Regions from separate parts of the Streptomyces sp. MI02-7b genome, predicted to be linked through region 3. Evidence: riboswitches for the same ligand, from Rfam matches in the RefSeq annotation. Region 3 holds a riboswitch; each other region holds the start of a gene.
The links. Region 3 has a riboswitch for S-adenosylmethionine ahead of PV364_RS00145 (glutathione S-transferase C-terminal domain-containing protein). Riboswitches for the same ligand answer to the same signal wherever they lie in the genome.

Region 1 (7,404 bases), on a different contig from region 3:
CGTCCTCACGTGGTGGCGGGCTCGGCGGCGGGGCCGGCGGGGGAGGAGGTGCTTCGGCCCGGTATCGCCGCGAGCAGTTCGCGGGTGTACGCGTGGCCCGGGCGGGTGAACAACTGCTCGACGGTTCCGGTCTCCACGATGCGACCGGCCCGCATGACGGCGACCTCGTGTGCGATCTGCCGCACGACGGCCAGGTCGTGCGAGATGAACAGGTAGGCCACCTGACTGCCGGCCTGGAGTTCGGCCAGGAGGTCGAGAACCTGGGCCTGGACCGACACGTCGAGCGCCGACACCGGTTCGTCGCAGACCACCAGGTCCGGCGAGAGCGCGAGGGCGCGTGCGATGGCCACGCGCTGGCGCTGCCCCCCGGACAGCTCCGCCGGGCGGCGGCCGAGGACCGAGGCCGGCAGCGCCACCCGGTCCAGCAGTTCGCGGGCCCGGTCGAGCCGGGAGCGCCGGTCGCCGACCCGGAAGGCGCGCAACGGCTCGGTGATCACCTCCCCGATGGAGAACCGCGGGTCCAGCGAGGCGTACGGGTTCTGGTAGACGAGCTGGGCCCGGCGGCGCAGGTCTCTGGCCCGGGACCCGCGGGAGTCGGTGACGTCGTGGCCGTCGAACAGGATCTGCCCGGAGGTCGCTTCGGTCAGGCGCAGCACGAGGCGGGCGGTGGTCGACTTCCCGGACCCGGACTCGCCCACCAGGGCCAGGGTCCGGCCGCGGCGCACGGTGAGACTGACGTCGTCGACCGCGCGCAGCGTCCGGGACCCGCCCGCCGCGCGGGGCAGCCTGAACTCCTTGACCGCGTTGCGGACCTCGACCAGGGGCGGTGCCTCGGCATCGCCGGCGGACGGCGCGCGGACGGCGACGGGGCGGGCCGCGCCCAGGCTGGGAGCGCTGTCCAGCAGCCGGCGGGTGTAGGGATGCTGCGGGGCACGGAGGACGTCCCGGGTCGGTCCGGTCTCGACGACCTGGCCCTGGGACATGACGACGATGTGCTGTGCGCGGTCGGCGGCCACCCCGAGATCGTGGGTCACGAGCAGCAGCGCGGTGCCGTACTCCGTGGTGAGGTGCTGCAACTGGTCGAGGATGAGCCGCTGCACGGTGACGTCGAGCGCGCTGGTCGGCTCGTCCGCGATGATCAGCTTCGGTGTGGCGGCGATGGCGATCGCGATCAGCGCCCGTTGGCGCATGCCGCCGGAGAGCTCGTGCGGGTACTGCCGCGCGCGGACGGCCGGATCGCGCAGCCCGGCCTGCTCCAGTACGGCCAGGGCCTCCGAGGCGGCGGTGCGGCGACTGGCCCGGCCGTGGATGCGCAACACCTCGGCGACCTGCTCGCCGACGCGCTTGACCGGGTTGAGCGACACAGAAGGGTCCTGCGGGACGAGGCCGATCTGCGCGCCGCGCAGCACCCGCAGTTCCGCCTCCGTCAGCGTGGTGAGGTCGTGCCCGCCGAACCGGACCGTTCCGGCGTCGATCCTGCCGTTAGCCGCGAGCAGCCGGGTGACGGCGTGCGCGGTGGTGCTCTTGCCGGAGCCCGACTCGCCCACCACGGCGGTCACCTCGCCCGCCCGGACGTCCAGGTCGACGCCCCGCACGGCGTGCACGGGACCGCTGCGCGTGTCGTACGACACCGACAGGCCGCGTATCTCCAGCAGGGCTGTGGTCATGTCCCCATCCGTATGCGTTCGGGAGCGGGTCGCGGGCCGGTTCATCGCTGCTCCGACCATTCGCCGTCCAGGGCCCGGGCGACGCGATTGGTGGCCAGTACCGTCGCGGCGATCACCAGGCCGGGCAGGGCCGTCAGCCACCAGGCGTTGGCCTGGTAGTTGCGGCCGACGGAGATGAGGGTTCCCCACTCCGGGGCCGGGGGAGGCGCCCCGTAGCCGAGGAAGCTCAGCGACGACACGGACAGGATCGCCGTCCCCAGTTCGAGGGTGGCCAGGACGACGATCGGGCCCGCGGCGTTCGGCAGCACGTGCCGTCCCAGCACGGAGTACCAGCGGGCCCCGCAGGACCGCGACGCCTCGACGAAGACGGCCTGCCGCACCCGCAGCACCTCCGACCGGGCCACCCGCGCGAAGCTCGCGACGCCGGCGATCCCGACCGCGAACGCCACCTTCACCGTCCCGTACCCCAGCGCGGTGACCAGGGCCAGGGACAGGAACAGCGCGGGAATGGAGAGCAGCACGTCCACGAAGCGCATCAGGACGTCGTCGACCCACCGGCCCACGAACCCGGCCACCAGACCGAGCAGGCCGCCGAGCACGAACGCCACCGCGACGGCGATCAGCGTTGCCTTGAGGGACAGTTGCGCCCCGTGCACCACGCGGGAGAACAGGTCGCGTCCCAGTTCGTCGGTGCCGAACCAGTGCTCGCCGCTGGGCCCGCGGAAGTTCTGTGAGGGCGTCCCTTCCAGCGGGTTCCGCGAGGTGAACAGCTCCGGGTGGAACGAGGCGAGCAGCACCAGGACAACGACGACTACCGACGCCAGCAGGCCGGGGCGGCGCAGCAGGAACCGCAGCGCCCGCCGCGGGCCCCCGTTCCGCGAACCCGGCGGTGTACCGTCGCCCGGCCCCCCCGGCCGTTCCGGGCCCTGCGCCGCGGGTTCGGCGGCGTCTTGGACAAGGCTCTGGCTCATGCGAAACTCGCCCTCCTGCCCGAGGCCACCACGATGCGCGGATCCAGCAGCGGGTAGACGAGGTCGACCGCCAGGTTCGCCAGTACGAAGATCAGCGCGCCGAACACCACCACGCCCTGGACCAGCGGAAGGTCCTGCGCCGTGACCGCGGCGACCGTCACCCGGCCCAGACCGTCACGGGCGAAGACGGTCTCCACGACCACGGAGCCGGCGACGAGCTGCCCGACCAGCAGCCCCACCACCGTGAGCGCCGGCAAGGACGCGTTGCGCAGCGCGTGCCGCAGATGGATGCGCCGGCGGCCGGCGCCCTTGGCCCGCGCCGTCTCCACGTAGGCCTGGCCCAGTGCCGTGAACAGGCTCTTGGCCAGCACCTGTGCGACCAGTGCGCCGGTCGGGACGGCCAGCGTCACCGCGGGCAGCACCAGTGCCCGCAGCCCGTCGTTGCCGAAGGCCGGGAACCAGCGCAGCCGGAAGGAGAACGCCTCGACGAGGACCAGCCCGACCCAGAATGTGGGAACCGACACCCCCAGGGGCGGCAGTGAGAGCAGTACCTGCCGCAGCCACCGCCGCCGGGTGAAGGTCGCCAGCATCGCCAGTGCGCCGCCCCCGGCGACCGCGAGCAGCAGCGCGGCCCCGGTCAGTTGCAGGGTCTGCGGCAGTGCGTCGGCCAGGGTCGAGGTCACGGGCCGGCCCGTGGAGATCGCGTCGCCGAAGTCGCCGCGCACGGCCCGGCCGAGGTACTCGATGTACTGCTCGGGAACCGGCTTGTCGAAGCCGTACTGGTGCCGGAGCGCCGCGAGCCGGGCCGGATCGATGGCGGCCGAGTCCGCCCCTGCGCCGGCCAGCGCCGACACCGGGTCACCGGGCAGGTAGTCCAGCACGAGGAACGACAGCGTGTAGGCCGCCCACAACACGCCGAGCGCCTGTGCGAGCCGCTTGATCACGTAAGTGGTCATGCCGTCAGCCGATCCAGGTGTCGTGCAGTTGGATCCGGCTGGAGGCGTCGAAGTCGAGGTGGTGCACCTTCTTCGACACGCCCAGTTGGGTCTGCAACTCGACCACCGGGACGGTGTAGGCGTTCCGCACGATCAACGTCTGCGCCTGTGCCACCAGTTGTGCCCGCTGGTCGGCGTCGGTGGCCGCCGCCTGCTGGTCGAGCACCGCGTCCAGCGGGCTCGACGGCACGCGGTAGGTGTTGGCCAGCTTCGTGGAGTACGAGGTCCGCAGGATGTCCGGATCGGCCCGCGTGAGGTTTCCCCACAGCGCGTCGAAGTCACCGGACTGCTGCACCTGGGCGATCTGGGAGATCTGCAGCTCCTTGAGTACCAGCTCGATGCCGGCGGCCTTCAGCTGCTGCTGGATCAGTTCAAGTGCCGGCTGGTTCGTGGCCGCGTTCGCGAACCACTTGACGGTCAGGCTCAGCCTGGTCCCGTTCCTGGTGCGGATGCCGTCCTGGCCCGGCTTCCAGCCGGCCGAGTCCAGCAGGGCCCCCGCCTTCGCGACGTCGTGCGCCAGGTCGGCGGTCAGGTCCGCGTAGTCAGGGGTGGTGTGCGCCAGGACGCTGGTGGCCGGCCGGGTGCCGGTCGGGAAGACCGTGGCGGCGACCTGTTGCCGGTCGACGGCGTACCCGATCGCCTGCCGCACCGTGGCGTCCTCGAGGATCGGCCGGGAGTTGTTGAACCCCAGGCCGAACACGACGCCGGGGTTCGCCCGCCGCTGAAGGCTCACCGGCCCGCCCTTGAGCGTCGCCTCGTCGGCCCTGCCGACGCTGCCGATCGCGTCCACCTGGCCGGACCGGAGGCTGCCGGCCCGTACGCCCGCCTCGGGAACCACCTTGAACACCAGCTGGTCCAGGTACGCCTCGCCCTTCTTGGTCCACAGCGAGGAACCCCACTGGTATCCGGTCCGCTTGGCCAGGGTGATCGACTGGTTCTGGACGTACTGCTTCAGCACGAAGGGCCCGGATCCGACCACTCCCTGGCTGCACCTGTCCTGCGGCGACTTCCGCACGCTCGCCGACGACTCGATCCCCAGCGAGTGCGTTGCCGTCGCCTGGAGGAACTGGGCGTTGGGCGCCGTGAACTTCACCCGCACCGTGGTCGGGTCGACGGCGGTCGTGCTCTGCACACCGCTGAGGTACCCCTGGGCGAGGGTGGCCAGGGCGCCGAGCTTCGGTACGGCGTCGAAGTTGTCCTTGACCACCTGAGCGGTCAGCGGTGAACCGTCGCTGAAGGTGACGCCCGGTCTCAGGTGGAAGGTGAACGTCGTGGCGTCCGGGCTGACGTCCCAGCTCTTGGCCAGCCACGGCACTATCCTGCCGGTCTTCGGGTCCTGGTCGGTCAGGGAGTCGACGACCTGGCGCAGGGAGTAGATGGTGTCGTTGCTGGCGACCTGCTGCGGATCCACGCAGCCGGCGTCGGAACCGACCGCGAACGTCAGGGTGCCACCGGACCTGTGCCGTCCGCCACCGCCGCCGGAATCACCGGTGTCCGAACCGCAGGCGGTCAGCAGGAAGCCGGTGGTCATGAGGGCGGCCAGAGCAGCGGCGGCCCGGCCGGCGCGTGCATCGTGATGAGTTGTCACCGAAAGTTCTCCTACTCGTGTCACCGCGCACCGGCAGCGAGCGAGAGCGCACGGACATGACGCCCCGTCGGGCACGCTGCCGCGACGAGGTGACGCTGTTCAGAGGCTGGGAAAGGGGAAGGAGAAGGCGGGCCCGGCGAGGGGCGCGGCGAACACACCCTGCGGAGGGCGTGGGGTGCGGGTGGCGGCCGGCGCGCGTGCTCAGCCGGCCGGGCGGATCCCGGTCAGCTGTGACACAGACAGCTGGCGAAGCGCTGCAGATCGATGTGGCGTCGCCGCGAGAAGCCGGAGAAGAGCATCGCGGCCGCGAGGGAGGCGCTCAGGTGGCCGTTGTGCCGCATGCCCTGTCCTCCCCCTCTCGGACCCCGTCCACGGAGTCGCGCGCTTGCGGAAGTCGCCGATGACTCCGCCGGGCTTTCACCTGGAGCACCCCGCCGCGTCGGAGGGTTGCCGGTCAGCCAGCCAGGGCTTGACGCTGACGCTCAATGCCGTTTCGGAGCTTACGGAGCGGTCTCGCCGTCCGTCAATGGCGCGAAGCCGGCGGTCCGTTCAGCCTCCGTCGCGACGCCGCCGGGCACCGGGCGACGGGTCAGTGGCGGCCGCAGCCCCAAGTGGGAGCGGAGCGTCGTGCCGGTGTACTCGGTCCGGTAGACGCCGCGTTCCTGCAGTTCCGGGACGAGCAGGTCGACGACGTCGTCGAGGCCGTCCGGGATCAGGCAGGGCGTGACGTTGAAGCCGTCCACCGCGCCCTGCCGCACGAAGGAGGCGAACCGGTCGGCGAGTGCGGACGGGGTGCCGACATGGCCGCGCTGGGGGCCGAGCGCGATGACGGTCTCCTGCGGCGACCACCCGTGCGCCTCCGCCCCGGCACGCCACTCGACGACGACCGCGCGCGGGTCGGCGACGCGACGGGTGCCGAAGGAAACGTCGTTCCCGGCCGCCACGGGATCCTCCTCGGGCAGCGGGCCGTCGGCGTCGCGGTCCGACAGGTCGATGCCCCACACCAGCCCCGCGATGCCCAGCGCCGTGGCGGGAGTCACCTGCCGCCGGCGGATCCAGCGCTTCTTCTTCCTGCGCCTCGTCCTCGGTGGCGCCGAAGATGATCTCCGTGCCGGGCAGCATGCGCAGGTCGTCGTCGGGTCGTCAGGCCGCCCGCAGCCGACGCCGGATGCCTCGGCGAAGGCCGGTGCGTCGTCGAAGTCGTCGCCGTGCGCGGAGAAGACGTCGTCGGCGTTGCGGGCGGCGAAGTCGCGGCCCTCGCCGGAGTCCCCGGCCGGACATGGGCGTTCCTTCCGAGAGCACGGCAAGCCGGCCGGGAGCGCGACGCGCGTCCCGGCCGGCCCGGGTGGGCCCGTGGGACGGCTACTTCTGCCAGCCCACGGTCTCCGGCAGGGGAGTGCCGAAGATGGTGGCGCCGACGTTGGCGAGGCCCTTCTTCACGGCGTAGATGGACGGTCCGCTGAACAGGGGCAGGAAGGCGTACTGCGCGAGTTCCTTGCGTTCGATGGCGTTGGCCTGGGCGGTCTGCCGGTCCGGGTCGGGGATCGAGGCCGCGGCGTGGATCGCCTTGTCCAGTCCCGGGGTTCCGGCGCCGGTCAGGTTGGAGTCGCTGTCGGTGCCGTAGAACTGGTAGAGGTAGCGTGCGCCGAAGGGGTCCGTGGAGCGGTTGCCCGACAGGAAGAGGTCGAAGTCCCGGTCGCCGAGGATCTTCGCGAAGTCCGCTTCGTCGGCCTTCTTGATCTCCAGCCGGATGCCGACCGGCTTGAGCATCGCGGCGAACGCGTTGGCGGTGGCCTTGTCCAGAGGGTCGTCGCCGAGGAGGGTGTAGCCCACGGTGAGCTTGGTGCCGTTCTTCTCGCGTATGCCGTCGCCGCCCGGCTTCCAGCCGGCGGCGTCCAGGGCCTTCTTCGCGTCGTCGGGGGCGTAGTCGATCAGCGGGGAGACGTTGTCGCTGTAGCCCTTCTGGAAGCTGAAGAGCAGGGCCGAGCCGGGAAGCGGTTCGGAGTAGTCGAGGCCCTGGAACTGGATCGTGGCGATCTGTGCCCGGTCGATGCTCTTCAGCAGGGCCTCGCGGACGTGGACGTCGCCCAGGACCGGCGACTTGGTGTTGACGTAGAGCGAGTACTCGAAGGGGCTGCCGCCACGGCGGATCTCGGTTCCCTTGACACCGCTGATCTGCTTGA
Region 2 (7,404 bases), on a different contig from region 3:
TGGATCTTCGGCCTCGGCGTTCTGATCGTCTGTGCGTGCTGGATCGGCGCCCACACCACCAAGGCCAAGAAGTCATGAGTCAGGACATGTCAGAAGAGAACCTGCCGGAGCGTTCGGCTCACGACCGTGGCCAGGTCGGCCTCGCGGATGAGCACCCGTTCGCCGACCCGGGCCTGCCCGCGCACCTGCCGCGCCGCCAGGACATCGACGAGAAGGCCGCGAAGTCCTCCGAGCGGACCGTGGCGCTGCTGTTCACCGCCTCGATGATCGCCACGCTCGGTTTCATCGCGAGCTTCGTCGTCATCCCGATCGACAAGATCGTCTACGTCTGGCCGCTGGGCCACATCAGCGCGCTCAACTTCGCGCTGGGCATGACGCTGGGCGTCTCCCTGTTCGCCATCGGCGCGGGCGCGGTCCACTGGGCCCGCACGCTGATGGACGACACCGAGCGCCCGGCCGACCGGCACCCGATCGAGGCCGACCCGGAGACCCGGGCCCAGGTGATGCAGGACTTCGCCGACGGCGCCCGCGAGAGCCAGCTCGGCCGTCGCAAGCTGATCCGCAACACCCTGCTCGGCGCGCTCACCCTGGTCCCGCTGTCCGGCGTCATGCTGCTGCGCGACCTCGGCCCGCTGCCGGAGGAGAAGCTCCGCCACACGCTGTGGGCCAAGGGCAAGCTGCTGGTCAACCAGAACACCAACCAGCCGCTGCGTCCCGAGGACGTCGCCGTCGGTTCCCTGACCTTCGCCGTGCCCGAGGGGCTCGAGGAGGACCAGGAGGACTTCCAGGAGCAGATCGCCAAGTCCGCGCTGATGATCGTCCGCATCGAGCCGGAGGACATCAAGGACAAGCGGGCGCGCGACTGGGCGCACCAGGGCATCCTGGCCTACTCGAAGATCTGCACCCACGTCGGCTGCCCGATCAGCCTGTACGAGCAGCAGACGCACCACGTGCTCTGCCCCTGCCACCAGTCGACGTTCGACCTGTCCGACGGTGCCCGGGTGATCTTCGGCCCGGCGGGCCACGCTCTGCCGCAGCTGCGGATCAGCGTGAACGACGAGGGCTACCTCGAGGCGCTCGGCGACTTCGAAGAGCCCGTGGGCCCTGCCTTCTGGGAGCGTGGATGAGTACCAACGAGAGCGTGAGCGCCAAGCCGCGCGGCAAGGCGCCCGCGGGTGAGCGTGTCGCCGACTGGGCGGACGGCCGGCTGGGCATCTTCAGCCTGGCCAAGGCCAACATGCGGAAGATCTTCCCGGACCACTGGTCCTTCATGCTGGGCGAGATCTCCCTCTACAGCTTCATCATCGTCATCCTGACCGGTGTCTACCTGACGCTGTTCTTCCACCCGGCGATGAACGAGGTCGTCTACGACGGCTCGTACACCCCGCTGCAGGGCATCAGGATGTCCGAGGCGTACGCGTCGACCCTGCACATCAGCTTCGACGTGCGCGGCGGTCTGCTGGTCCGGCAGATCCACCACTGGGCGGCCATTGTCTTCGTGGCCGCGATGCTCGTGCACATGATGCGCGTCTTCTTCACCGGCGCCTTCCGCAAGCCGCGCGAGGTCAACTGGCTCTTCGGCTTCCTGCTGCTGTTCCTCGGCATGTTCGACGGCTTCATGGGCTACTCGCTGCCGGACGACCTGCTGTCGGGTACCGGTATCCGGTTCATGGAGGGCGCGGTCCTGTCCGTGCCGATCGTCGGCACGTACCTGTCGTTCTTCCTCTTCGGCGGGGAGTTCCCGGGGCACGACATCGTGCCGCGGTTCTACACGATCCACGTGCTGCTGATCCCGGGCATCATGGCGGGCCTGCTGGTGGCCCACCTGATCCTGGTCTTCTACCACAAGCACACGCAGTTCCCGGGTCCCGGCAAGACCGAGAAGAACGTGGTCGGCATGCCGCTGCTGCCGGTCTACACCGCGAAGGCGGGCGGCTTCTTCTTCCTGGTCTTCGGCGTCATCGCGGCCATGTCCGCGCTGGTGTCGGTCAACCCGGTCTGGGCGTACGGCCCCTACCGGCCGGACCAGGTGTCGACCGACGCGCAGCCCGACTGGTACATGGGCTTCTCCGAGGGCCTGATCCGCATCATGCCGGGCTGGGAGATCAGCCTGTGGGGCCACACGCTCGTGCTGGGCGTGTTCATCCCGCTGGTGATCTTCCCGCTGGTCCTGGGCTTCATGGGCGTCTACCCGTTCCTGGAGTCGTGGGTCACCGGTGACAAGCGCGAGCACCACCTGCTCGACCGCCCCCGCAACCGCCCGGTCCGCACCGGCATCGGCGCGGCCTGGATCAGCCTCTACCTGATCCTGCTGGTCGGTGGTGGCAACGACCTCTTCGCCACCCGCTTCCACCTGTCGATCAACGCGATCACCTGGGTGGTCCGGATCTCCTTCTTCGTGCTGCCGGTGCTGGTCTTCTTCATCACGAAGCGGATCTGCCTGGGCCTGCAGCGGCGCGACCGCGACAAGGTGCTGCACGGTCGCGAGACCGGCATCATCAAGCGGCTGCCGCACGGCGAGTTCATCGAGATCCACGAGCCGCTGGACCAGGCCAAGCTGTTCACGCTCACCTCGCACGAGCAGCCGGAGCCGCTGGCCATCGGCCCGGCGACGGACGAGAACGGCGTGGAGAAGAAGGTCGGCCTCACCACGCGACTGCGCGCGAGGCTGTCGCGCGGCTACTACGGCGAGGGCACCCAGATCCCCAAGCCGTCGGCCGAGGAGTACGAGGAGATCACGAGCGGCCACGGCCACCACTGATCCCGGACGCTGTGCCACCGGGAAGGGCCCTGTTCGTCGGAGTTCATCCGATGGACGGGGCCCTTTCCCGTTCCCCCGCGCCGATAGGGTGGGGGCGAGGACGTCCGTTGCCCATCCCCTGCACGTCAGACCACCCGGAGTGTGGACCATGAGCGTTGTGAACCCCGCTGGAGGCGACACCGCGGCGGGCCGCTCCTGGCCCGGGATCCTGGGAGCCCTGCTGGCGGGGCAGGACCTGAGCACCGCGGAGACGGCCTGGGCGATGGACCGCATCATGAGCGGCGGGGCCTCCGACGCCCAGATCGCCGGCTTCATGGTGGCGCTGCGGGCCAAGGGCGAGACCGTCGACGAGGTCACCGGCCTCGTCGAGTCGATGTACGCGCACGCGCAGCCCCTCGACATCCCCGGGCCGGCCGTCGACATCGTGGGCACCGGCGGCGACCGGGCCAGGACCGTCAACATCTCGACGATGTCCGCCATCGTCATCGCGGGGACCGGGACCAAGGTCGTCAAGCACGGCAACCGCGCGGCCAGCAGTGCCAGCGGGGCCTCCGACGTGCTGGAGAAGCTGGGCATCAACCTGGACCTGTCGCCCGACCGCGTCGCCCGGGTGGCCGAGGAGATCGGCATCACCTTCTGCTTCGCGGCCAAGTTCCACCCCGCGATGCGCTACGTGGCCTCGGCGCGGCGCGACCTGGGGGTGCCGACCTCCTTCAACATCCTCGGCCCGCTGACCAATCCGGCCCGGGTCGGGGCGTCGGCGGTCGGCTGCTTCGACACCCGGATGGCCGGTCTGATCGCGGGGGTGCTGGCACGGCGCGGCTCCTCCGCGCTGGTGTTCCGCGGTGACGACGGCCTGGACGAGCTGACGGTCACCTCCACCTCGCAGGTCTGGATCGTGCGCGAAGGGACCGTGGAACAGGTCCCCTTCGACCCGCGCGACGTCGGCATCGAGCTGGTGCGGATCGAGGCGCTGCGGGGTGCCGACGCGGCCTACAACGCGGATGTGGCCCGCCGGCTGCTGGCCGGTGAGACCGGGCCGGTGCGGGACGCCGTCCTGCTCAACTCCGCTGCCGCGCTGGTGGCGCTGGAAGCCGCGGAGGGCAGTCTGACCGAGCGGATCGCCGCGGGAATGGCACGGGCGGCGGAGTCCATCGACTCGGGCGCGGCCGCGAAGACCCTGGAGCGGTGGGCGGCGGCCACGAACGCGTAGCCGCGCGGACGTTCGCAGGCGAGGGCCGGGGCCGGGCGCCCCGGCCCTCGCGCGTCTTCCGGCCCTCGCGCGCTCCCGGTACGGCCCGCGCGGTCCCGGGAGCCGCCGTGCGATGTCCGGGATGCGGACCGCGGCTTGCGGCACCGGGCGTCTGTGGCAGGATGCTGCGCAGGTCACGAGTGACAGCGACACGGCCCCGGCCCGCTGTCCGGCAACCCTCCTTCCGTGGCGGGGTGCCCCGGGTGATGACCAGGCCGCAGGCAGCGAGGTCTGCGGCAAGCGCGGTCATGAGGAGTTCTTCCATGAGCAAGCGAATGCGCTAGGGCCCGAAGGCCCCTTTTCCACCCTCCCCGGGCGCGCCGCCGTGTGCCGTCCGGCGCCGCGAGGGCTTTCCCGTCATCCCTGACGCCCTGTCGCTCCCCCCTGCCCACAGGAGACTTCGCCATGTCCGTGCACCTTGCTGCGACCGTCCGCACCACCACCGCCCCGCTGCCGGTCCTCGGCCGCGACGTCCTCGTCCCGCTCGTCACCGGTGGCGAGGTCGCCTACGCCGCCCTCGACTACGCCGCGAGCGCGCCCGCGCTGCAGCGGGTGTGGGACGACGTGGCCGCCTACGCGCCCTACTACGGCAGCGTGCACCGGGGCGCGGGCTACCTCTCGCAGCTGTCGACGGACCTGTTCGAGAGCAGCCGTGCGGAGGTGGCCGCCTTCCTGGGCTGCCGTGCCGACGACCAGGTCGTGTTCACCCGGTCGACCACGGACTCGCTCAATCTGCTGGCGTCCGTGGTGCCCGACGGCACCCGCGTCTTCGTCTTCGAGACCGAGCACCACGCCTCACTGCTGCCCTGGCGGCAGGGCGACGTCACCTACCTGAGCGCGCCCCGGACCCCCGCGGAGGCGGTGTCCGTGCTGGAGCGGGCGCTCGCCGCGTGTCAGTCGGAGGGTCCGGCGCTGGTCTGCGTGACGGGTGCGTCCAATGTGACCGGTGAGCTCTGGCCGGTGCGCGAGCTGGCGGCCGCGGCCCACGCGCACGGTGCGCGCATCGTCCTGGACGCCGCGCAGCTCGCGCCGCACCACCCCGTCGACGTGGCCGCGCTCGACGTGGACTGGGTCGCGTTCTCCGGGCACAAGCTCTACGCGCCCTTCGGCTCCGGCGTCCTGGCCGGCCGGGCCGACTGGCTCCGCGAGGGCGAGCCGTATCTCGCGGGCGGCGGCGCCACCCGGCGGGTCGCCCGCCGCGAGGACGGCGGCGTCGACGTGGACTGGCACACCACGGAGGCCCGCCACGAGGCCGGTTCGCCCAACGTCATCGGCGTCCACGCCATCGCCTCCGCCTGCCGGGCCCTGCGCGAGGCCGGCTTCGAGTCCCTCGTCGAGCGCGAGCAGGCACTCGTCGCCCGGGTGCGCGACGGTCTCGCGGGGATCCCGCAGGTGCGGGTGCTCTCCCTGTTCGGCGAGGACGCCCCGCGGGTGGGCGTCCTGTCCTTCGTGGTCGACGGCTGGAACAGCTCCCACTTCGCCGCGGCGCTGTCGGCCGAGTACGGCATCGGCGTCCGCGACGGGCTGTTCTGCGCCCATCCGCTGGTCCGCACCCTGCTCGGCGACCACACGGAACCGGGCGACTGCGGGGGCGACACCACCCTCAACGCCGTTCGCGTCTCCTTCGGCGCGGGTACCCCCGACGAGCACGTCGAGCGCTTCCTCACCGCCGTCGCCACCCTCGTCACCGACGGCGCCCAGTGGCGCTACCGCACCGAGAACGGCCGCTGCGTTCCCGCGTAACGCCGCGCCGGGCGCGCCCGGAGCCGAGGTCTACTAGGAGTCGAGGCCGATGGCGAAGGCGGCTTCGAGGTCGTGCTGGGAGTACGTCCGGAAGGCCACGTGCGTGTCGGTGGCCTCGACGCCGGGGATCTTGCTGATGCGCCCGGGGATGACGTCCGCGAGCTGGTCGTGCTGGGCGACACGGACCATGGCGACCAGGTCGTACGTGCCGGTGACGGAGTAGACCTCGCTGACGCTGTCGAGCGCCGCGATGGACTGCGCGATCTCGGGGATCCGGTCGACGCTGGTCTTGATGAGCACGATCGCGGTGATCACGGCTGTAGGTCTCCTTGGGTCGCCCTGGCTGCGGCCTCAAGCTTAGGCCTTGCCCGGTAGCACCCCCAGGCGCACAGGAAACCGAAGAGGAAGCCGGTGATGTGCGCCAGGTACGCCACGCCCGGGCCTGACTGGGGGGCCTGTCCGGCGAGGGACTGCAGGACGAACCAGAAGACCAGCACCATCCACGCGGGGAAGCGCAGCGGCAGGAAGAAGAGGAAGGGGAAGAGACTGGTCACGCGCGCCCGGGGATAGAGGTAGAGGTACGCGCCGAGCACGCCGGAGATGGCGCCGGACGCGCCGACCAGTGCCTGGGTTGACGTGGTGTGCGCCAGGGCGTAGCCGTAGGTGGCCAGGTAGCCGCACGCCACGTAGAAGACGAGGTACCGCAACCGGCCCATGCGGTTCTCGACGTTGTCGCCGAAGACGTAGAAGAACAGCATGTTGCCCAGCAGGTGCACCCAACTCCCGTGCACGAACAGCGCCGTGAGCACCGACACGAAGGGCGACCGTCCGAGGCCGTCCGGCGGGGGGCAGCCGGTCGGCATCACGACCGACGCGGCGGTGACACGCCCGTGCCAGAGTTCCGCGGGAATGACACCCCACCGGGCGAAGTACGAGGCCTGGGCGCACGCCAGCTCGTGGCCGGTGCCGTACACGGGGTTGAGCCCGGAGGCCGGGCCGATCAGGAAGACCGCCACGCACAGCCCGATCAGGGCGTACGTCACCACGGGTCTGCGGCGGACAGGGTTCTTGTCGTACACCGGGATGACCATGGATCGATCATGACGGAACGGGTGTAACGGGCACAGGACGCCTCGCCGCAGCGCCGGATCCCGCCGAGGCCGTAGGGTGACCGGAACGCAAACGCGCGACCTAGGAGCAGATCCGATGACGGTTCCACTGCCGACGTCCACGACCCGGTGGCGCTGCACCCTCTGCGGAAACCTGACCCGGTTCGACGTCACCCGGTCCAGCAGGGTCGTCGAGTACGTCCACCTGGACCTCGCGGGGGAGCCCAGCGTCGAGGAGCGCGAGGTGCTCAGCGAGACCGTCGAGTCGGTGCGCTGCCGCTGGTGCAACGCCGTGGACCGGGTCGAGCTGGTGGACCGTCCCGACGCGGCGGCTGCGCAGGCCTGACCGCCGCCAGGGACAATGGAGGGGCGCGGCGTGGCCTGAGAGGCCGGGGAGGCCGGGGAGGCGCCGAAGAACTGGACAGGAGTGACTGGTGGACCGGACCGGCGGTAATCCGGGCCACGGCGACGAGGCGGCCGGGCCCGCGGCTCCGGCTGCCCCGGACGGCTCGGCCCCGCCCGAGGCCCTCGACCGTCCG
Region 3 (7,404 bases):
GGTGGACGCGCTGCTGTCACCCCCGCAGGCGGCCAGGCCGCCGGCGAGGAGGACGAGGGCGGTGGTGGCCGTGAGGGTGCGGATGATCCTGACGCGGAAATGAAGGGTGGGCATGGCCGTCCTTGTTCGTGGGTGTACGCGGGTGTACGCGGGTGTACGTGCGTGTACGTGGGTGCGGGTGTACCGGGGTGCCGGGGAGCGTTCAGAGCACCTTGCTCAGGAACTCCCTGGTCCGCTCGTGCCGGGGGTGGTTCAGCACCTGCTCGGGCGGGCCCTGCTCGACGATCCGGCCGTCGTCGATGAAGACGATCCGGTCCGCGACCTCCCGGGCGAAACCGATCTCGTGCGTGACGATGACGAGGGTGGTACCGCCGGTGGCCAGGTCCTTGATGACGGACAGCACCTCGCCGACCAGTTCGGGGTCCAGCGCGGAGGTGGGCTCGTCGAAGAGGATGACGCCGGGGCGCAGGGCCAGGGCCCGGGCGATGGCCACCCGCTGCTGCTGTCCGCCCGACAACTGCCGAGGGTAGGCACCCGACTTGTCGGCCAGTCCCACCCGGCCGAGCAGGGTGCGGGCCAGGTCCCGGGCCTCCGGCTTGCGCAGTCGGCCGGTCGCCACCGGCGCCGCGGCCACGTTGTCCAGCACCGTCAGATGCGGGAAGAGGTTGAAGTTCTGGAACACGAAGCCGATCCGGCCGCGCTGGGTGAGGAGGACGCGCTCGCTCAGTTCCTTGAGACGTTCGCCGTGCCTGCGGACGCCGATCGGCTCGCCGTTCAGGCTGACATGACCGATCTCGGGCTTCTCCAGGTGGTTGATCACCCGCAGCAGGGTGGACTTGCCGGAGCCGGACGGCCCGATGATCACCGTGACCTCTCCCGGCCGGACGGTCAGGCTCACCCCGTCCAGCACCCGGTGGGTGCCGTACCACTTGTGCACGTCGTGGACCTCCACCGCGGCGGGCTGTACGTCGGTGGTCATGGCGTGGCCTCCGTCCGGATCCGGGCCCGCAGGTCGCGCAGCGCGGCCCGCAGCTTCTGTGCGGGGGTGGGCGGGACGGTCCGCAGCGCGCCGCGCGAGTAGTACCGCTCCACGTAGAACTGGACGACGGAGACGACGCTGGTGAGGATCACGTACCAGACCGTGGCGACCAGCAGCAGCGGCACGATGTCGCCGGGATAGGTGCTGCCCATGCTCTGCACCGAGCCGAACAGGTCGAGCAGTGAGACGTAGAAGACCAGCGAGGTGCCCTTGATCAGGCCGATCAGCTGGTTGACGTAGTTCGGGACGACGGACCGCAGGGCCTGGGGAAGGATGATCCTGGCGAACTGGTAGCGCTTCGGCAGGCCGAGCGCCGCGGCCGCCTCGTGCTGGCCCTGGTCCACCGAGAGGATGCCCGCGCGCACCACCTCGGACGCGTAGGCCGCCTCGTTGAGGCTCAGACCGATGACGGCGACCACCATGTCGGTGGCGAGCCTGGACTCGTCGAAGGTGAGGAAGGCCGGCCCGAAGGGCACTCCGAGGCTCAACGTCCGGTACAGCGCGCTGAAGTTGTACAGGAACAGCAGCACGACGATGAGCGGTGTCGAACGGAACAGCCAGGTGTAGGTCCAGCTGACGGCACGCAGCACAGGGCTGCCGGAGAGCCTGGCCAACGCGAGCGCGATGCCGCCGAGGAAACCGAGCACCGCGCTGTACGCCGCCACCTCGAGGGTGATGAGCAGTCCGTCGAGGATCACCGGGCGCACGAACCAGTACCCGAAGCGGTCCCACTGGAAGAACGGGTTGGTCAGCAGGCCGTGCCCGATCTGGGCGACCAGCACCAGCACGATCGCCGTGGCGATCCACCGGCCGGGACGGCGCAGGGGCAGGACCCGCTGTGCGGAACGGGGTGGCGGACCGGGTTCGGGCCCCTTGGCCGGCTCCTGGGCCGGGGGTGCCGGGCGGGAGGACACAGCGGTGCCGGGGGGTTCACTCATCGGGACTCCAGCGAATGGGTGCGCCCCGGTCGCGCGGGCGACGGGGGACCGGCCGGGCGACGACGGCACGGCGGCACGGGGCACAGGGGGCGAGCGGAACGGGGCCGAACAGGCGGGCGCTCCCGCCGCGTCAGGGGGAGGTGCCGGCGTTCAGGGGGTTGCCGTCAGGCCTGACAGCGCCCGCGACAGAGCGCCGAACAGGCGTGACACAGCGCGCTGTTGACGCGGAGCAGACCGACGGGCCGCCGCGTGTACGCCTGGAGCAGGCCGTGGCGCCGCCACGCTGCCGTCCCCGGGGTTGCGTACATCGCCGTCACCGTCACCGTTCCGCCCCGCGGGGGGGCCTCGTGTCCAGCGGAGGTCGTGGGGTCCGGCGGTCACCCGGGTCGGCCACCGTCATACGGGAGTTGACGCCGGGCGGCCGGGCCCGCAGCTGACGCTCAGGACCGTTCTGCGGCGTAAGTTAGGCACGGGCCGAAGAGAATGTCAACGACGTCGTCCCACATGCCGGACGCCACCGTGAGACGCGCATCGCCTTCTTGACGCGCCGGGTTTGCCGGGCCAACACTGATGGGAACGGTCACGATTGTCAGCGCCCGCGGTGCCGTTTCCGGCTCCGTGGGTCATCGGCCCCGGCCCGCTGACAGGCAACCCTCACATCGCGGTGGGGTGCCCCGGGTGACGACCGGGTCCCGCCGGCGCGGCGGGTCAAGCGCGGTCCCGCGTCCCGCGGGCCCCGAGCCGGGGAGGCGGACATGTCCAGGGCACGATCCGCGCTCCTCACCCGTCGGCTGCACATCGACTTCCTGCGCGTCTGCAGCGCGTTCGGCACGGCCGGCTGACCCGGAGGAGTCCCCCGCCGTACCGACTCAGGGGCCATGTGCGACCGGGCACAGGGCCTTCAGCCGTTCCGCCCGCCGGTGCCCGAGGGCAACCGGGGGCCCACCGTGCCCTGGAGAGTGCATGCCCGAGACGATCCCGCGCGATTCCGGCCCCGCCGGCCCCGCGCCGCTCAGTGACCTCAGCTTCCGCTCGACCTGTACCACGCTGCCGCGCACGTCCCGTCCGGAGCGTTTCCGCAGCCGGATCGGTGTCGACGTCGCCGGCGGCTTCTACCCGGCCCCGCGCCGCTACGAGGTGTTCCTCACGGCGGCGCGGTGCCCGCAGTCGCGGCGGGTCGCCGTCACCCTCGACCTGCTCGGGCTCCGGGACTCCGTCGTCACCACGGTCGTTCCGGCGGCGTCCCCCGATGCCGCCGAAGCCGCCGCGCTCGCGCCGTTGCGCAGGGCGTACGAGGCCACCTGGCACGGCTACGACGGACCGCTCACCGTACCGGCCCTGTGCGACCGGTGGACCGGACGGGTCGTCAGCAACCACACCGCCGACATCCTCCGCGACCTCGCGGGCCGTCTCGGCGACGCGGCATGCGGTCCCGTGACCGACCTGTGCCCGCCGGCCCTGCTGAAGGAGATCGAGGCCGTCCAGGATCTGGTGGAGGGCTGCGTCACGCGCGCCGCGGAGCGGGCCGCCGCGGCGCAGGCACCGGCCGACCGCGCGAAGGCCCTCGACGGGCTGCTGAGCACGCTCGGGATGCTGGACCGCCGGCTGGCCGACGGGCGCTGCGTCCTGGGCGGGAGGCTGACCGCGGCGGACGTCGATCTGTGGGTGGCCCTGTCCGGCCTCGCGGGTGGCGTGCTCTCCCGGTACGAGCACCTCACGGCCTACGTCCGCCGTCTCGCAGGGCAGTACGCGGCCTTCGGCGCCCCGCGCTGAAGGCCGCGTGCCGGCGCCTCAGGCTTCTTCGGCCGGAAGGGCGTACAGCCCGGGAAGGTTGACCACGATCGCCTCCTGAGTGCTGCGGGCGATGACGACCACGGCCTCCTCCGCGGGGTCGGGGTTCTCCTCCCGGTGCGGCACGAACGGGGGCACGAAGATGTAGTCGCCCGGTGAGGTGCGCAGCCGCACCTCACCGGGCCCCTCGCCGGAGTCGTCGAGGAAGACGAACTCGGGGTGCCCGCTCACCACGTAGATGGCGGTCTCGGACTCGCCGTGGTGGTGGTCGGAGGACGATGTCGCGGGGGCCACATGGGTCTGACCCATCCACAGTTTCTCGGAACCCACGGTCCGCCCGCTGACGGCGGCGAACCTGCGCATCCCGCCGGTCTGCGCCGTCCCGTCGTCCAGGGAGTCCGCGCGGACGTGGTGGAGCCGGGTGCGCAGGGGCGCGGCCCCGTGCCCGGGAGTGTCGTGGAGATGGGGGTGAAAGCCCTCACCCGGGGTCGTCGACGGCTCGCTCATGCCGGGACGGTAGAGCGGCCCCGAAAAGGATGTCAAGAAGTGTCCATTGCCCTTCACCTGCGGCAATACTCCCGCAATGTGGAGAGCGGGCAGCGCGGGCCCTGGTCGCGGGGGCCGGGTCGGGCATGATGTGACCATGCATATCTCCGCGAAGGCGGACTACGCCGCACGGGCCCTCCTGGAGCTCGCCTGTGAACCCGCCCGCCCACTGACGTGCGAAGCCATCGCCTCCTCGCAGCAGATCCCGTTCCGGTTCCTGAAGTCCGTCGTGGGCGAGCTGCGCAAGGCCGGGCTGGTGCGCAGTCAGCGCGGCTGCGAGGGCGGCTACTGGCTCGGCCGCCCTGCCGAGGAGATCACCCTCCTGGACATCGCGCTCGCCGTCGACGGCGAATTGATCACCTTGCGGGGCGAACCGCCGGCCGGGCTCGACTACCCCGGCGCCGCCTCGGGACTGCCCGGTGTGTGGCGCCAGGTCGAGGCGAGCGCGGCGGCGATCCTCGGTGCAGTCACCCTGCTGTCGCTGCTGCCGGCGGGCGCCCGGGAACAGCCGGCCCGGAAGGGAGCCGCGTGACGGACGGAGCGCCCTGGCCCGCGCTGGAGGTGGTCGAGTACACCGATCCGCTGTGTCCGTGGGCCTGGGGTTCGGAGCCCGTCTTCCGCAAGCTGCGGGCGGCGCTGGCCGGCCGGGTCCGGTGGCGCCGGGTCTACTGCCTCCTGTTCGACCTCGACGACGACCCGGCGCCCGACTCCGCCGCCGAGACCGCCTGGTACGCGGGCTACATCGAAGGGATCAGTGCCCACACCCGGGCGCCGCGGGCGCTCCGGCTGAGCCGCGTGGCGGCGAGTTCCTGGCCGTCCTCGCTGGCGGCCAAGGCCGCCGAACTCCAGGGCCGGGACGTGGCGGACGGGGTGCTGCGCCGGCTTCGGGAGACCGTCTTCGTCCTGGGCGAACCGGCCGACACGCCCGCGCTGGCACTGTCCGCCGTACGCGGCGTGCCGGGTCTCGACCTGGAGCGGCTCACGGCCGACGCGGCGTCCGCCGAGGTGCTGGAGCAGGTGCGCGCCGACCGGGCCGAGGCGCGTCGCCCGGTGCGCGAGGTCCTGTCGGTTGCGGACCGGTCGCCGCACCCGGGCACCGCCAAGGAGACCGGCGACGGCGGGTACCGGTACGCGCTGCCGACGCTGCTCGTCCGCGCCCCGGCGGGACATCGCGTGGTGCCGGGCTGGCGGACCTACGAGGAGTACGCGGCAGCCGTGGCGGAGCTGTGCCCCGGACTGCCGGACGTGCCGCGCCCGCTCTCGCCGGCCCGGGCGCTGCGGCACTACCGGAGCCTCACCGGTCCGGAGCGGGAACTGCTGGCGGAAGGCCCGTGGCCGCCGCGGGAGGCGGTCCGGGTGGAGACCGGGAACGGCCCCTTGTGGCTGCATCCCGACGAGGCCGCGGTGCACCCGGCGACCTGCGGAGGCGCACGCGGCGCGCCCTGACCTGCCGCTGAGGCGCAGTCAGGACGCCGTCCCGACCAATGAGACACCAATTGGTGTCTATTGACAGCCGTTCGCGACGGTCGCCAGGATGTGCAGCATGCTCACGACGCACCCCGGTGTGGTGTGCCGCTACGTGGACCTGCGGCGCACCTCCAGCGCTCTCTGTCGCTGACCGGCCGACGCCCACGGCCCACAGGCGCCTGACCGTTCCCGTCAGCGCCGGCCGTCCCGCCGCTCAGCCGTCGCGGGCGCCCGCCGCCCGCGCCGCCGCCTTCGCGCTTCGCCGCCTCTCCCCATCCACCTCCTGGTGAGCCCCCGCGTACCCGCCGCCGCCCTGCCCCGAGCGCGGCGTGCCCGACGTGTGTCTCAAGAGCCTGCGTCGGCACGTCCGTAAGGGCACGGGCCGGCGTCCGGCGCGGGTGCGAACCGCGCCCGCCGCCGCGCCCCGCCCGCCCAGAGACGGGCCGGGGCCCCTCGCAGAAAGCCGTGACATGCCCCGACGACTCACGCCCCGCCGCCGCCCAGGACCCGACCCGCGATCCCCCCGAACGGCGGGCCGGCTGCGTGCCGCCGCCCTCGGCACCGCCCTCGTCTGCGTGCTCGCCCCCGGCCTCAGCGCATGCGGCGACGGCGCGGGCGCCGCGACCGGCGGCGCCACGCTGAAGTGGGCCTCCTCCTACTTCCCCGCCCACTGGGACCCGGTGGTCTCGGGCAGCGGTGCCCAGTTCCGCGAACTCGCGCTCGTCTACGCCTCGTTGACGCGCACCGACGAGAACGGCAAGGCCGTCCCGGACCTCGCCAGAAGCTGGGAGTACAACGACAAGGGCGACGAGATCACCTTCCATCTACGCCCCGGCCTGACCTTCAGCGACGGCCAACCGGTCGACGCCGCCGCGGTCAAGGCGGCTGTCGAGCGGGCCAAGAAGCAGCAGAACTCGGCACTGTTCGGCGACCTGACCTCGATCAAGTCGGTGGACGCCCGGAGTCTGGACGCGATCGTCCACCTCACCCAGGTCGACTACCAGATCCCCCAGCTGCTCGGTCAGCGCGTCCTGCAGATCGCCAGCCCCAAGGCGGCCGCGCATCCGGAGAAACTGGACCAGGACCCCGTCGGCGCCGGGCCCTTCGTCGTCGAGCAGCTGATCCCCGGCACCAAGGTCCTCCTGAAGAAGAACCCGGACTACTGGGACGCGAAGAACATCCACATCGACGACGTGGAGCTGGTCTCGGCCCCCGACGCGTCGACGGTCGTCTCCGGGCTGCAGACCGGCGTCTACAACTTCGCCGACATCAAGCCGAGTCAGGCCGACGCCGCCAAGAAGGCCGGACTCGACGTGTTCGTCCAGCCCGGCTTCAACGCCTCGAACATCAGCCTCAACATCAACAAGCCGCCGTTCGACAACGACAAGGTCGTCGACGCCGTGCGCCACGCCATCAACCGCAAGGAGTTCGTGGACAAGCTGACCTTCGGCTACGGCGAGGCGACCGACCAGCCGTTCCCCAAGGGCTACGTGGCCTACGACCCGCGGTCGGAGAACGCCTACCCGTACGACCCGGCGAAGTCGAAACAGCTCCTCGCCGAAGCGGGCCGCAAGCCCGGCGACATCAAGCTCGACCTGGTCATCCCGGCGGAGGACCCGCAGG
Region 4 (7,404 bases), on a different contig from region 3:
CCGTGCGCGAGCGCGTGCTCGCCGCCGCGTGCGACCTGTTCACCACCAGGGGCATCAACACCACGGGAGTGGACCTGGTGTCGGAGTCGGCCGGGGTGTCCAAGCGCAGCCTCTACCAGCGCTTCCCCAGCAAGGACCACCTGATCGCGGCCTACCTGCCGCTGGCCACCGACCGCTTCATGGCAGGGCTGATCCCGCCGGAGGACAGCGGCCTGTCACCGGCCGGGAAGATGATCGAGGTCTTCGCCGCCGCCCGGCGCGCGTCGGGCGACCCCGGCTTCCGCGGCTGCCCCGTGCTCAACGCGGCGGCCGAGATCACCGACACCGCCCATCCCGTGCGGGATGTGGCGCTGTCCTACAAGAAGCGCCTCCAGGAGTACTTCACCGAACAGGCCCGGGCCGCCGGCGCCGCCGAACCGGTCCTGCTCGCCGAGCAGTTGACCATGTTCTTCGACGGGGCCATGTCCTACGCCTCGGTGCGCAACGAGCCCCTGCCCGCCACCGTGACCACGACGGTCCGCACCCTGCTGGCGGCCCAGTCGGTTCCGCTGCCGGACTGACCGCACTGGCCGGACCGGCCCGGCCGGTCAGTCCAGGGCGCGCAACTGGTCCAGGAACCACTGCTGCGGCGGCAGCGCGGTGGCCGCCGCGGCCAGCCGCTTGGTGGCCTCGGCGCGCTCCCCGTGGGAGACCGAGAGCGCCTGGTGCAGCGCGCGGGCGGTGGCCAGGATGTCGTAGGGGTTGACCACGAAGGCGTCGTCGCCGAGCTCCTCGTAGGCGCCCGCCTCACGGGACAGCACTAGGGCGACGCCGTCGTCGGTGACGACCGGGATCTCCTTGGCCACCAGGTTCATGCCGTCGCGGATCGGGTTGACCAGAGCCACGTCGGCCAGCCGGTACGCCGCGAGCGAGCGCGCGAAGTCGTCCTTGACGTGCAGGATCACCGGCTCCCAGCCCGGGGTGCCGAACTCCTCGTTGATCTCCTCGGCGAGGTCGGAGACCTCGTCGGTGTACTCGCGGTAGATCGCCAGGTCGGTGCGCGAGGGATAGGCGAACGCGACGTGCACCACGCGGCCCTGCCACTCGGGGCGGTCGCGCAGCAGCTGCGCGTACGACAGCAGGCCGCGCACGATGTTCTTCGACAGCTCGGTGCGGTCCACCCGCACGATGACCTTGCGGTCCGGGCCGCCCACGGCCTCCCGGAGCACCGCCAGGCGCTCCTCCACGTCCGGGCGGTGCGCCCGCTCCCGCAGGAAGTCCGCGTCGGCCCCCAGCCCGTGCACCCCGATCCGGGTGGTGCGGCCGTGGTACGTCACCGTCAGCGCGCCCTCGTCCCGGCTCACCGTCGCGCCGAGCACGTCGGCGCAGCACGCGGCGAACGCCTCCGCCCAGCGCCGGGTCAGGAACGCCGCCCGGTCCGCGCCCAGGACGCCGGTCAGCACCTCGGCCGCCACGTCGTCCGGCAGCAGCCGGTAGTACTCCGGCGGCGCCCACGGCGTGTGGGAGAAGTGGCCGATCCGCAGGTCGGGGCGGCGCGAGCGGAGCATCTGCGGCACCAGCGTCAGGTGGTAGTCCTGCACCAGGACGGCCGCGCCCTCCCCGGCCTCCTCCGCCAGCGCGTCGGCGAAGGCGCTGTTGTACGCCACGTACGCCGCCCACTGGTCACGGAAGTCCTCGTCGAAGACGGGCTCCAGCGGCGTCTGGAAGAGCAGGTGGTGGACGAACCACAGCACGGAGTTCGCGATCCCGTTGTACGCGGACGCGTACGTGTCCGCCGGGATGTCCAGCATGCGCACCCGCTGCTCACCGGTGTCCTCCGCGGGCAGCCGCCCGCTTCTGTCCGGGGTCCGCAGCACGGCCGCGCGATCACCGTCGCCGAGCGCCGCGCACACCCACACGGCGTCCGTGTCCGGCCCGATCGCGCTCAGCCCCGACACGAGCCCGCCGCCTCCGCGGCGGGACTCCAGCGTCCCGTCCTCCCGGAGGCTGTACGAGACGGGCCCGCGATTGGACGCCACCAGAACCCGCGCGCCATGCGATGCGACCATGCCGCCAGCCTAGCCACGCATCCCCACCCGCAAACGTGTGCGCTACGCCACCCGGGTCCCCCTCCCCGCCGACCCCCCGACCCGTCGCCCTCAGGGGCGCGCCCAGCCACGACGCACCCGCGGCGCGTACCCCTTCAGGAGCGCGGGGAACTGCGCGCCCAGCCGAGCCCGCGGCGCGTACCCCCAGGGGCGCGGAGAACTGCGCGCTCAGCCGAGCCCGCGGCGCATACCCCCAGGGGCGCGGAGAACCGCCACGTACCCGCACGGAACGAACGCGGCGTCACGCCACCTCGCGCCGCCGCACATACTCCGGCACGGTCATCATCGGCGGCCGCTCCTCCGTCACCACGTCGTGGACCCGCGGCTCGAAGCCGCCGCCCGCCGCGCGGTCGAACTGCGTGAGGACGGGCCGCACCAGATGCCCGCGCGCAAGGCGCGTCTGCGCGGTGCGGTAGATCGTCGCGGCCATCCGCCCGAGTGCCTGCCCGTCCTGGTGCCGGTGGTGCCGCACCCCGACGTCGACCTGGGCGAGCGCGTCGAGCCCGACCGTGTTGAGCGCGTCGATGAGGATCCCCAGCTCGACGCCGTACCCCACGGGGAACGGCAGCCGCTCCAGCAGCGACCGGCGCGCCGCGTACTCGCCGCCGAGCGGCTGCACGAAGCCCGCGAGCTGCGGCCAGTGCAGGTTGAGCAGCGGCCGGGCGACCAGTTCCGTGACCCGGCCGCCGCCGGCCGGGTCCACCGTGCCGCCGGTCTCCAGGGGCCGGTCGTACATCGCCTTGACCAGGTGGACGTTCCCGTCCGTGAGCAGCGGCCCGACGATCCCGGAGACGAAGCGCGCGTCGAACTCGCGCAGGTCGGCGTCGACGAAGCAGACGATCTCGCCGCGCGTCGCGAGCAGCGAGCGCCACAGCACCTCGCCCTTGCCGGGCACGGCCGGCAGCCGCGGCAGGATCGCGTCGCGGTGGACCACCGTCGCCCCGGCCTCCGCCGCGACCGCCGCGGTCCGGTCCGTGGACCCCGAGTCCAGTACGACGAGCTCGTCGACCAGCGGCACGGCCTCGGACATCAGCTCGCGCCGGATCTCCGCCACGATCGCCCCGACCGTGGCCTCCTCGTCGAGCGCGGGCAGCACCACGCTCACCGTCCCGCGCGGGCCCGCGGCCCGCTTCGCGGCGAGGAGCTGGGACAGCGGGCGGCACTCGGCGGTCCAGGACCGCCGCCGCAGCCAGCCGGCTACCTCGTCCAGCACTGCGTCGCTCCGTTTCTGCCCCGTCTTCGCCCGGTCCTCGGCCCGTCTCGAAGGACGGACGGCCTGTGACCAGGTTCGAGGTCGTCGGTTACAGTCTTGAACACGAGGCATGACCATCGTATGTCCGCGGTGATCGCGCCCCGTACGACAAATGCACGGGCCCTGGGCCCGGTGCCATACCGCTCATCCAGAGGGGCAGAGGGAACGGCCCGTTGAAGCCCCGGCAACCCTCCCGCCGACCGCGAGGTCCAGGTGGGGAAGGTGCCAATTCCGTCTCGTGGCGAGATTCGCCGTGAGGAAGATGAGGAGAAAGGGCCTCGCCTGACATGGCTGCGCAGACTGTTGTCACCGACGTCGCGTCCACGGATTCCCCCTTCGGACCCGCTTCCGCGTTGTCCTGCCGCGAGTGCGGCGAACGCTTCCCGCTGAGCCCGGTCTTCGCCTGCGAGGTCTGTTTCGGGCCGCTCGAAGTGGCCTACGACCTCCCCGCCGGCGACCCCGAGACGCTCCGCAAGCGGATCGAGTCCGGACCGAACAACATCTGGCGCTACGCGCCGCTGCTGCCCGTCCCCGCCGACGTGGCGACCAAGCCCAACCTGAACCCGGGCTTCACCAAGCTGGTCAAGGCCGACAACCTCGCCCGCGAACTGGGCGTCACCGGCGGCCTGCACATCAAGGACGACTCCGGCAACCCCACGCACTCCTTCAAGGACCGCGTCGTCGCCATCGCCCTCGAGGCCGCCCGCACCTTCGGCCTCACCACGCTGTCCTGCTCGTCCACCGGCAACCTCGCGGGCGCGGTCGGCGCCGCGGCGGCCCGCGCCGGCTTCCGGTCCTGCGTGTTCATCCCGCACGACCTGGAGGAGGGCAAGGTCGTCATGGCCGCCGTCTACGGCGGCGAACTGGTCGGCATCGAGGGCAACTACGACGACGTCAACCGCTTCTGCAGCGAGCTGATCGGCGACCCGATCGGCGAGGGCTGGGGCTTCGTCAACGTCAACCTCCGCCCCTACTACGGGGAGGGCTCCAAGACGCTCGCGTACGAGATCTGCGAGCAGCTCGGCTGGCGCCTGCCGGACAACCTGGTCATCCCGATCGCCTCCGGCTCCCAGCTGACGAAGATCGACAAGGGGCTGCAGGAGCTGATCAAGCTCGGCCTGGTGGAGGACAAGCCGTACCGCATCTACGGCGCCCAGGCCGAAGGGTGCTCCCCGGTCTCCACCGCCTACAAGGCCGGGCAGGACGTCGTGCGCCCGCAGAAGCCCAACACCATCGCCAAGTCGCTCGCCATCGGCAACCCCGCCGACGGCCCCTACGTGCTGGACATCGCCCGGCGCACCGGCGGCGCGGTCGAGGACGTCACCGACGAGCAGATCGTGGACGCCATCAAGCTGCTGGCCCGCACCGAGGGCATCTTCGCGGAGACGGCGGGCGGTGTGACCGTCGGCGTCCTGAAGAAGCTGATCGAGAGCGGGCAGTTGGACCCGGCCGCCGAGACGGTCGTCCTCAACACCGGTGACGGGCTCAAGACCCTGGACGCCGTCGCCGCGACCTCCCGCCCCACGGCCACCATCCGCCCGAGCCTCGACGCGTTCCGCGCCGCCGGCCTGGCCGGCTGACCCCGACCGCCGACCGCCGACCGTCCCAGAACGAAGGTGAACCCCGCATCATGAGCGCGAACGTCCGCATCCCCACCATCCTTCGCCCCTACACCGGCGGCCGGGCCGAGGTGCCCGCCGCCGGCGGCACGCTGGCCGAGGTCATCGAGTCGCTGGAGAAGGACCACCCCGGTATCTCGGCCCGCGTCCTGGACGACACGGGCAAGCTGCGCCGCTTCGTGAACGTCTACGTCAACGACGACGACGTCCGCTTCTCCGAGGGCCTGCAGACCGTGGTGGCCGACGGCGCGTCCGTCTCGATCATCCCGGCGGTCGCCGGGGGCTGTTGAGCCGCGAGCGCCGCGGAACGGCCAGGGGTGCCGGGAGTTGCTCCCGGCACCCCTGTGTGCGTGAGGGGTAGTTGAAGGGCTGTACAGTTGCTCCGGAGGCTCGCAACCCCCTGCAACGCTCTGCGCAAACCCTCTTCACGGGGCGTCCTTGTCGGCGATTTATCGCCAAATTCCAGCGGTGATTGTCGTGTTGGCGACATATGTCCCGCCCGAGTTGCCCCGGATTGTTGGCCGTTCGAGCCGTTCTTCCCTTTTTCCGTGCCCGGATTTCTCGTCCGATTGACCTGTTGCAGACAGCGTCCGTGCAGATACATTCAGCCGCGGTCGACGCGTTCCGGCGCACGCCCCCTTGGCTGTAGGGGGTGAGGTCTGACCCGGGTCCGCGAGGTGCGGGTCTGTGAAGGGCCAGCAATAGGGGAGTTAGGAATGGCTCAGGGCACCGTCAAGTGGTTCAACGCGGAGAAGGGCTACGGCTTCATCGCGGTCGACGGTGGTGCGGACGTCTTCGTGCACTACAGCGCGATACAGATGGACGGCTACCGCACCCTCGAGGAAGGCCAGCGGGTCGAGTTCGAGATCTCGCAGGGCCAGAAGGGGCCGCAGGCGGACATGGTCCGCCTTGCCGCCGGCTGACGCCGCGCATCGGCCACGGAGCGCCACGTACGAACGCGCTCGAACATCACTGTCAAGGCCCGCCCCCTCCACAGGGGCGGGCCTTCGCGCGTTCCCCGGGCGCCGGCGGACGCCGGGGGATCTTCGGCGGCCCCGCGGGAGACCGGCCGAGCGGCTTGCACTCTCCTAGGGCGAGTGCTAATCATTGGCGTTAGCACTCTGACGTTGAGAGTGACAAAGGACCGAGTGGGTGAGGCCCGTTCGACCGCCGGAAAGGAACCGGCGGGAGGCAGGCCGTCCGTCGCGGGCGCCGGCGCGGTCCTGGAGTAATCCTTCCCCGCAGCCGTGTGCCGCGGGGGGACCCCAAGTCCGGGAGGACCACTTCACATGGCCAAGATCATCGCGTTCGACGAGGAGGCACGGCGCGGTCTCGAGCGCGGGATGAACCAGCTCGCCGACGCCGTCAAGGTCACCCTCGGCCCCAAGGGCCGCAACGTCGTCCTCGAGAAGAAGTGGGGCGCCCCCACGATCACCAACGATGGTGTGTCCATCGCCAAGGAGATCGAGCTCGAGGACCCGTACGAGAAGATCGGCGCCGAGCTGGTCAAGGAGGTCGCGAAGAAGACGGACGACGTCGCCGGTGACGGCACGACGACCGCGACCGTCCTCGCCCAGGCGCTGGTCCGCGAGGGCCTGCGCAACGTGGCCGCGGGTGCCAACCCGATGGCCCTGAAGCGTGGCATCGAGGCGGCCGTCGAGGCCGTTTCCGCCGCCCTGCTCGAGCAGGCGAAGGACGTGGAGACCAAGGAGCAGATCGCCTCCACCGCCTCCATCTCCGCCGCTGACCCCCAGATCGGCGAGCTCATCGCCGAGGCGATGGACAAGGTCGGCAAGGAAGGCGTCATCACCGTCGAGGAGTCCCAGACCTTCGGTCTGGAGCTGGAGCTCACCGAGGGTATGCGCTTCGACAAGGGCTACATCTCGGCGTACTTCGCCACCGACCTGGAGCGTATGGAGACCGTCTTCGACGACCCGTACATCCTGATCGTCAACTCCAAGATCTCCGCGGTCAAGGACCTGCTGCCGCTCCTGGAGAAGGTCATGCAGGGCGGCAAGCCGCTGCTGATCATCGCCGAGGACGTGGACGGCGAGGCCCTGTCGACCCTGGTCGTCAACAAGATCCGCGGCACCTTCAAGTCCGTCGCCGTCAAGGCCCCGGGCTTCGGCGACCGCCGCAAGGCCATGCTCCAGGACATCGCCATCCTCACCGGTGGCACCGTGGTGTCCGAGGAGGTCGGCCTCAAGCTGGAGAACGCCGGTCTGGAGCTGCTGGGCCGCGCCCGCAAGGTCGTCGTCACCAAGGACGAGACCACCATCGTGGACGGCTCCGGCGACGCCGACCAGATCCAGGGCCGGGTCAACCAGATCCGTGCCGAGATCGAGAACAGCGACTCGGACTACGACCGCGAGAAGCTCCAGGAGCGCCTCGCCAAGCTGGCCGGCGGCGTGGCCGTCATCAAGGCCGGCGCGGCCACCGAGGTCGA

Region 1: linked by a shared signal. The riboswitch ahead of PV364_RS17810 (putative leader peptide) and the one ahead of PV364_RS00145 (glutathione S-transferase C-terminal domain-containing protein) in region 3 are both predicted to bind S-adenosylmethionine.
Region 2: linked by a shared signal. The riboswitch ahead of PV364_RS23145 (aminotransferase class V-fold PLP-dependent enzyme) and the one ahead of PV364_RS00145 (glutathione S-transferase C-terminal domain-containing protein) in region 3 are both predicted to bind S-adenosylmethionine.
Region 4: linked by a shared signal. The riboswitch ahead of thrC (threonine synthase) and the one ahead of PV364_RS00145 (glutathione S-transferase C-terminal domain-containing protein) in region 3 are both predicted to bind S-adenosylmethionine.

Annotation. Positions count from the first base shown of each region.
Region 1 is NZ_JARAWX010000009.1:302,222-309,625, reverse strand. It holds gene PV364_RS17830 (ABC transporter ATP-binding protein) at 6-1,667, opposite strand; gene PV364_RS17825 (ABC transporter permease) at 1,709-2,638, opposite strand; gene PV364_RS17820 (ABC transporter permease) at 2,635-3,594, opposite strand; gene PV364_RS17815 (ABC transporter substrate-binding protein) at 3,599-5,164, opposite strand; gene PV364_RS17810 (putative leader peptide) at 5,446-5,562, opposite strand; SAM riboswitch class IV at 5,598-5,711, opposite strand; gene PV364_RS17805 (hypothetical protein) at 5,722-6,528, opposite strand; gene PV364_RS17800 (ABC transporter family substrate-binding protein) at 6,584-7,404, opposite strand, start outside.
Region 2 is NZ_JARAWX010000014.1:56,969-64,372, reverse strand. It holds gene PV364_RS23165 (cytochrome c) at 1-78, shown strand, start outside; gene PV364_RS23160 (ubiquinol-cytochrome c reductase iron-sulfur subunit) at 87-1,127, shown strand; gene PV364_RS23155 (cytochrome bc complex cytochrome b subunit) at 1,124-2,761, shown strand; gene trpD (anthranilate phosphoribosyltransferase) at 2,910-3,974, shown strand; SAM riboswitch class IV at 4,146-4,262, shown strand; gene PV364_RS23145 (aminotransferase class V-fold PLP-dependent enzyme) at 4,419-5,756, shown strand; gene PV364_RS23140 (Lrp/AsnC family transcriptional regulator) at 5,790-6,071, opposite strand; gene PV364_RS23135 (rhomboid family intramembrane serine protease) at 6,068-6,847, opposite strand; gene PV364_RS23130 (hypothetical protein) at 6,963-7,211, shown strand; gene PV364_RS23125 (NYN domain-containing protein) at 7,300-7,404, shown strand, end outside.
Region 3 is NZ_JARAWX010000001.1:27,063-34,466, forward strand. It holds gene PV364_RS00130 (ABC transporter substrate-binding protein) at 1-114, opposite strand, end outside; gene PV364_RS00135 (amino acid ABC transporter ATP-binding protein) at 203-979, opposite strand; gene PV364_RS00140 (amino acid ABC transporter permease) at 976-1,977, opposite strand; SAM riboswitch class IV at 2,556-2,698, shown strand; gene PV364_RS00145 (glutathione S-transferase C-terminal domain-containing protein) at 2,941-3,750, shown strand; gene PV364_RS00150 (cupin domain-containing protein) at 3,769-4,275, opposite strand; gene PV364_RS00155 (Rrf2 family transcriptional regulator) at 4,412-4,846, shown strand; gene PV364_RS00160 (DsbA family protein) at 4,843-5,760, shown strand; gene PV364_RS00165 (ABC transporter substrate-binding protein) at 6,252-7,404, shown strand, end outside.
Region 4 is NZ_JARAWX010000018.1:55,606-63,009, forward strand. It holds gene PV364_RS27080 (TetR/AcrR family transcriptional regulator) at 1-560, shown strand, start outside; gene PV364_RS27085 (trehalose-6-phosphate synthase) at 588-2,048, opposite strand; gene PV364_RS27090 (glucosyl-3-phosphoglycerate synthase) at 2,329-3,300, opposite strand; SAM riboswitch class I at 3,481-3,608, shown strand; gene thrC (threonine synthase) at 3,627-4,919, shown strand; gene PV364_RS27100 (ubiquitin-like small modifier protein 1) at 4,970-5,248, shown strand; gene PV364_RS27105 (cold-shock protein) at 5,675-5,881, shown strand; gene groL (chaperonin GroEL) at 6,248-7,404, shown strand, end outside.